3 regions of the Bradyrhizobium sp. 23 genome follow, and region 3 is predicted to be linked to each of the others. Evidence: predicted binding sites of a transcription regulator. Region 3 holds the regulator's gene; each other region holds the start of a gene.
What was found. The regulator PhoB, encoded in region 3, activates phosphate uptake and scavenging genes when phosphate is short. The targets are predictions, from matches to a motif close to TGTCATNNANCTGTCAT.

Region 1: the regulator PhoB is predicted to act here: its motif matches at 1,424-1,440, upstream of ugpB (sn-glycerol-3-phosphate ABC transporter substrate-binding protein UgpB).
Region 2: the regulator PhoB is predicted to act here: its motif matches at 1,228-1,244, upstream of IVB32_RS40505 (DUF2794 domain-containing protein).

What each region holds. Positions count from the first base shown of each region.
Region 1 covers NZ_JADPJF010000151.1:442,180-444,442, reverse strand. The annotation lists gene ugpA (sn-glycerol-3-phosphate ABC transporter permease UgpA) at 1-5, opposite strand, end outside; gene ugpB (sn-glycerol-3-phosphate ABC transporter substrate-binding protein UgpB) at 53-1,369, opposite strand; gene IVB32_RS39110 (CaiB/BaiF CoA-transferase family protein) at 1,590-2,263, opposite strand, start outside.
Region 2 covers NZ_JADPJF010000151.1:709,052-711,314, reverse strand. The annotation lists gene IVB32_RS40510 (GNAT family N-acetyltransferase) at 174-704, shown strand; gene IVB32_RS40505 (DUF2794 domain-containing protein) at 797-1,165, opposite strand; gene IVB32_RS40500 (DUF1223 domain-containing protein) at 1,758-2,263, opposite strand, start outside.
Region 3 covers NZ_JADPJF010000151.1:56,973-59,235, reverse strand. The annotation lists gene pstB (phosphate ABC transporter ATP-binding protein PstB) at 1-357, shown strand, start outside; gene phoU (phosphate signaling complex protein PhoU) at 368-1,084, shown strand; gene phoB (phosphate regulon transcriptional regulator PhoB) at 1,107-1,814, shown strand; gene IVB32_RS37375 (GcrA family cell cycle regulator) at 2,053-2,263, opposite strand, start outside.

The DNA.
Region 1 (2,263 bases), 390 kb from region 3:
TGCATGATGCCAGCAGAGCGGCAGGCCGGGTCGCGGCCTGCCGCTCATTGCCTCACTTGACGGCGGTCTTTTCGAACTGCCGCAGCATCGTGTTGCCGCGCTCGACGGCGGCATCGAGCGCCTGCTTGGCGCTCTTCTTGCCGGCCAGCGCTTGCTCAATCTCTTCCGACCAGACGTCACGCAGCTGCACCATGTTGCCGAGGCGCAGACCGCGCGAATTCTCGGTCGGCTCCTTGTTGGTCAGCTCGAGCAGCGGGGTCTCGAGATAGGGCTGATCCTTGTAGAAGCCTTCTTCCTTCGCCTTGGCGTAGGCCGCCTTGGTGATCGGCAGGTAGCCGGAGGCCTTGTGGATGTAGACCTGGCGATCGGTGTCGGAGAGGAAGGTCAGGAATTTCGCGACGCCCTTGTATTCCTCGGCCGACTTGCCGCCCATCACCCACAGCGAAGCGCCGCCGATGATCGAGTTCTGCGGTGCGCCCTTGACGTCGGGATAATACGGCATCGGCACGGCGGTGAAGTTGAACTTGGCCTGCGCCTTGACGTTGCCGAAGAAGGCCGACGAGGTCAGGTAGATCGGGCACTCGCCCGAAGTGAAGCGGCCTTCGCCGGTGTTGGTGCGGCCGGCGTAGTCATAGGTCTTGGTCTTCTGCAGCTCGACCAGGGTTTCGAGATGCTTGACCTGAAGCGGTCCGTTGAACTCGAGCACGGTGTCGAAGCCGTCGAGGCCGTTGGCCTTGCTGGCGAGCGGCACGTTGTGCCACGCCGAGAGCTGCTCGAGATTGACCCAGGTGATCCAGGAGCCCGAGAAGCCGCAGGTGTCATGACCGGCAGCCTTCAGCTTCTTGGCGGCCTCGAACGTTTCGGGCCAGGTCTTCGGGATCTCTACGTTCGCCTTCTTCAGCTCGTCGAGGTTCACCCACATCACGGTCGAGGACGAGTTGAAAGGGAAGGACAGCATCTCGCCCTTCGACGTCGAATAATAACCGGTGATGGCGGGCAGGTAGATCTTGGGGTCGAACTTCTCGCCGGCGTCGGCCATCAGCTTGTAGACGGGCTTCACGGCGCCGGTCGCGGCCATCATGGTCGCGGTGCCGACTTCGAACACCTGCATGATGTGCGGGGCGTTGCCGGCGCGGAACGCCGCGATGCCGGCGTTCATCGTATCGGGATAGTTGCCCTTGTAGGTCGGGATCACCTTGTAGTCGCTCTGCGACGCGTTGAAGTCGGTGGCGAGCTTGACGATGACGTCGTTGTTGGCGCCGGTCATCGCGTGCCACCACTGGATTTCGGTCACGGCCAAGGCCGGCGAGGCCGATAGTCCAACCGTGAGTGCAATAGCGGCAGCCGCTCCAAAATGTCGAAGAGCCATCAAGTAAACCTCCCTTGGGCCGTCAAAAATGATCGCTTGCGCTAGCAGCGCCATATGACGTTCACATGACCGTGTAAGCGGCCGAAACGAAAGCGGCAAGCGCTGGAAAAGGGAAGCCGTCAAATAGGCGAATGCCGCGCGCGCAGCGTCCTCCGTTCGCGGTGCACAGAGCGCCCGCACCGCACTGCGGCATTGCCGTGGGATGTGGAAGGCGAGGGCGCTAGCGCTTGCGCTCGGGGCCGCAGACAGTGCCCTGCTCGACCATCGCGTCGATCTCGGACCTGGAGTAGCCGAATTCGCCCAGGACCTCGGCGGCGTGCTCGCTGAATTTCGGCGGCAGGCGCCGCAGGCTCGGCTTGCTGCGGTCGAGCCGGATCGGCGACGCCACGCCCTTGTACCAATCCTTCTCGATAATATCGCCGCGCGCGATCGTGTGCGGGTTGGTCAATGCCTGGTCGATCTTCTGCACGGGGCCGGCGGGCAGGCCCGCGGCGAGCAGGCGATTGCACAGCGGCTCGGCCTCGTGCTGGCTGAACACGGCGGCAAGCTCGGCCCGCAGCGCCTCGCGATTGCCGATGCGATCCTTGTTGCGCGCAAAGCGCGGATCGGTGCCGAGCTCGGGCTTGCCGATCTCCTTGGCGAGCTTGCGGAAGGTGCCGTCATTGCCGACGCCGATGAAGATGTCGTCGGTCTTGGTCGGGAAGATCGCATAGGGCACGAGGTTGGGATGCTCGTTGCCGGTGAGCGACGGCGGCTTGCCATGCATGAAATAATTCGCGGTGTGCGGATGCATGATGGCGAGACCGGTCTCGTACAGCGTGGTCTCCAGGAACTGGCCCTGGCCCGAGCGCTGCCGCTCCGACAGCGCCATCAAGATGCCGATCGCCGCATAGA
Region 2 (2,263 bases), 650 kb from region 3:
TTGGGGCGAGCCTCTCAACACCCACCGTCATTGCGAGCGCAGCGAAGCAATCCAGAGTCCCTCCGCTGGTGCATTTCTGGATTGCTTCGTCGCAAGGGCTCCTCGCAAGGACGGAGTATGAGGAAGCACGGTTGCCTCTTCCAGCCGCCCCGGGAAGGCTCTAATCTTGCGGCATGTCCGCACCCGATATCAGGCCCACCACCGAGGCCGACCTCCCCGCCATCACGGCCATCTATCGGCAGGCTGTCCGCGAGGGCACCGCGACGTTCGAGCTGGAGCCGCCCGACCTTGCCGAGATGACGCGCCGCTACCGCACGCTGATCGACGGCGGCTACCCCTATTTCGTCGCCATCCTCGACGGGCGCGTCGCCGGCTACGCCTATGCCGGTGCCTACCGGCCCCGCCCGGCCTACCGCTTCACGGTCGAGAACTCGATCTATCTCGATCCATCCTTCCACCGCCGCGGCATCGGGGCGCTCCTGCTGGAGCGGCTGATCGTCGAATGCGAGGCACGCGGCTTCCGTCAGATGATCGCGGTAATTGGGGATTCCACCAATGCCGGCTCGATCGGCGTGCACACCAGGGCCGGCTTCAAAATGATCGGCACGCATCCCAGCGTCGGGCTGAAATTCGGCCGCTGGCTGGACACGGTAATGATGCAGCGGAGCCTCGGCGAGGGCGCCAAGAGCGTGCCGGGGAAGTAAGGCCCGTAGCCCGGGTGAGCGAAGCGATACCCGGGAACGCTGCAAGCAAAGACCCGGATGTCGCTACGCTCATCCGGGCTACTGGATCCCTGCTACACCACCGCCAATTTGCGATCGATCACCAGGAGCACGCGCTCCAGTTCGTGGCCGCGGCGCAGGATCAAGCCCGTCGCCGAGATCACGCTGTACATGCCCTGCTTGCGCGCGAGGCGCGGATCCTTCTCGATACGATAGATCGGCACTTCCGAGGCGCGGCGAAAGACCGAGAACGCAGCGCGATCCCTGAGGAAGTCGATGGCATAGTCGCGCCACTCGCCTTCGGCAACCATCCGGCCGTAGAGATTGAGAATACGGTGCAGCTCGAGCCGGTTGAACGTCACGCGGCTCAGTTGCGCATTCGAAGCGGCGGGGCGCGCCGCCGCACGCTGTTCGCTCGGATCGGTATCCTCCGACAGACTCATAGGCCGCCTCCTGTCGCATCAGCATGACCGCGTCCGCGAAGACCGTCCCTCGACCGCGGATCATGACGGTTGCATGATTGCGCCAACTGTTCCCCACCGCAAGGGCCCTTGGAAGGACCTTGGAATCGGAGCCAATCCGCCCACACGCAGCGGTGGAACTCGGTCGCGGCAAACCGTCACGGGATCGTTAGCAGGAATCATAGTGTCGCCGCTTTTCCGCCAAGCGACTGCCGCCCTGCGTTGCGAAAAGACCTATGTGCGTTGACCCGGTCCTTTCGGTTCCGGATTCCTCAGCCCCCAGCCCCCCGGGGCCGTCAGGATCGGGTCTGTTCGCACGACAAGGAGGGCCAACGCGAGTTGGTCCTTTTTTGTTTGAGTCGAATTGTTTGGGTCGGGATGTTTCTGCCTCGACGGATATCTCAGCATCTCAGCAAAAACCCTTTCCCCTCATCCTGAGGAGCCGCGAAGCGGCGTCTCGAAGGATCGAGGCCGAGCTGCCTCAGCAGGGCCTGCATGGTTCGAGACGGCGCTGACGCGCCTCCTCACCATGAGGATTGAGAGTGTGCTTGAGTCGGACGATTCGAAGTGCGCGTCAGTGCAGCGACGTGTACGCCGCGCCCAGCATCGGGCCCGGTCTCTCCCGGCTGCCGTCCTGGACATAGACCACGGCACCGTCGACGCCGTCACGCGTGAGGTTCTCGATCGGCACCGTCCAGCTTTCCGGGCGGCCGGTCCAGTCGCCGACCTTCAGCAGGTTGCGCACCACGTTGTGATAGATCACTTGCTGTCCGCGATTTTCGCCGCGACTGATCGCGATCGGCACCGACCTCGCAATCGAGCAGATCCAGACCTCGCCGTGGGACGCTGTCGGCTCCTTGCTCGCGGCCACCGAGACGTTGATCTGCTTGCCCGCGAGCGACATCGTCACCGGCACGCTCATCACACCAGTGCCCGTCTCGGTTTTGCCGATGGCGCTTTCGATGCCGGTGCGGTCGCTGCCGACGACATGCGTGGAGCCGTTGACCACGACCTGCGGCGTGTAGACTTCGCGGTCGCCGCGCATGCGCGAATACGCACGCTGCCGTGCAGAGAAGCGCG
Region 3 (2,263 bases):
TGGAACGAGGTCAAGGACAAGCTCAACGCCTCCGGCCTGTCGCTCTCCGGCGGCCAGCAGCAGCGCCTCTGCATCGCTCGCACCGTCGCGGTGCGGCCCGAGGTGATCCTGTTCGACGAACCCTGTTCGGCGCTCGACCCGATCTCGACCGCCAAGGTCGAGGAGCTGATCCAGGAGCTGTCCGAGGATTACACGATCGCGATCGTCACCCACAACATGCAGCAGGCGGCGCGCGTCTCCGACAAGACCGCCTTCATGTATCTCGGCGAGCTGATAGAGTTCGACGACACCAGCAAGATCTTCACGTCGCCGTCCGATCGGCGCACGCAGGATTACATCACCGGCCGGTTCGGCTAGGAGACGCGACATGGGTTCTGAACATACCGCAAAGGCTTTCGACACCGACCTCCAGGAACTCACTCGCCTGGTCGCCGAGATGGGCGGCATCGCCGAGCGCATGATCGTCGAGTCCGTCGACGCGCTGATCCGCCGCGACGTCCCGCTCGGCCAGCGCGTCGTCGCCATCGACACCGAGCTCGACGCGCTGCAGAAGCGCATCGAGGAGCGTGCGGTGCTCACCATCGCCCGCCGCCAGCCGATGGCGGTCGATCTGCGCGAGATCGTCGGCGCCATGCGCGTCGCGACCGATCTCGAGCGCATCGGCGACCTCGCCAAGAACATGGGCAAGCGCGTCGCGGCGCTGGAGACGGACTTCCATCCGCTCAAGCTGTTCCGCGGCCTCGAGCACATGACCGACCTCGTGCAGCAGCAGGTCAAGTCGGTGCTGGACGCCTATGCCGCGCATGATCTGCCGGCGGCGATGGCGGTCTGGAAGGGCGACGAGGAGGTCGACGCCATCTGCACCTCGCTGTTCCGCGAGCTCCTCACCTACATGATGGAGGATCCGCGCAACATCTCGTTCTGCATCCATCTGATGTTCTGCGCCAAGAACATCGAGCGGATCGGCGACCACGCCACCAACATCGCCGAGACCGTGTTCTACATGATCGAGGGCCAGGCCATCACCGACAAGCGGCCGAAGGGCGACATGACGACCTTCGCCAACACGGTACCGAACACCTGAAGACTTAGGGAGCGACGACCCGATGGGCGCACGCATTATGGTGGTTGAGGACGAGGAAGCCCTGACCGAGCTTCTCCGCTACAACCTCGAAGGCGACGGCTATGACGTCGAGACGGTGATGCGCGGCGACGACGCCGACACCCGCCTCAAGGAGCACATCCCCGATCTGATCGTGCTCGACTGGATGCTGCCGGGCCTGTCAGGCATCGAATTGTGCCGGCGGCTTCGCACCCGTCCCGAGACCAAGCAGCTTCCGATCATCATGCTCACCGCGCGCGGCGAGGAGAGCGAGCGGGTGCGGGGTCTTGCGACCGGCGCCGACGATTACATCGTCAAGCCGTTCTCGGTGCCGGAGCTGCTGGCGCGCGTGAAAGGCCTGCTGCGGCGCGCGAGCCCGGAGCGCCTCGCCACCGTCCTTGCTTTTGGCGACATCGAGCTCGACCGTGACAAGCGCCGCGTGGCGCGCTCGGGCCGGCCGATCGATCTCGGTCCGACCGAATATCGCCTGCTGGAGTTCTTCCTGGAGCACCCGGGACGGGTGTTCTCGCGCGAGCAGCTGCTCGACAGCGTCTGGGGTCGCGACATCTATATCGACGAGCGCACCGTCGACGTGCATATCGGTCGCCTGCGCAAGCTGCTCAATCTCGGCCGCGAGCAGGACCCGATCCGCACCGTCCGCGGCGCCGGCTACGCGCTGGATGATCGCTTCGCGAAGGCGGAGCAGGTGTAGGGTTGCAGGCTTGTTTGTTGGCGAGCTGTCCCTGCATTCTCAGCCGTCGTCCCGGACAAGCGAGCGAAGCGAGCGCTGATCCGGGACCCATAACCACCGAACGTGGTTTGGCGAAGACTCGGAGTGACCCCTTCCGCACGATTATTGCGTGCTCGGAGTATGGGTCCCGGCCCCCCGTGCGCAATTGCGCACTAGGCCGGGACGACACTGAAATTGTTGAACTGTCTTCGCGTGACGACTAACGGGGACCCGGCTTTACCGGTGCGCGGCGCCGATCCGACGCGGGCTGGTACGCAACGCGCGAGTGCTGGGCGCAATAGGGCAGTCCGGACAGCGCCCTTCCACCGCAGAAGAAGAAGTCCGGGCTCGAGGGATCGCCGACCGGCCAGTGGCAGGTCGCCTCGTTCAATTCCAGCAGCGACAGCCGCTGGCTCATCGGCACCACGTTG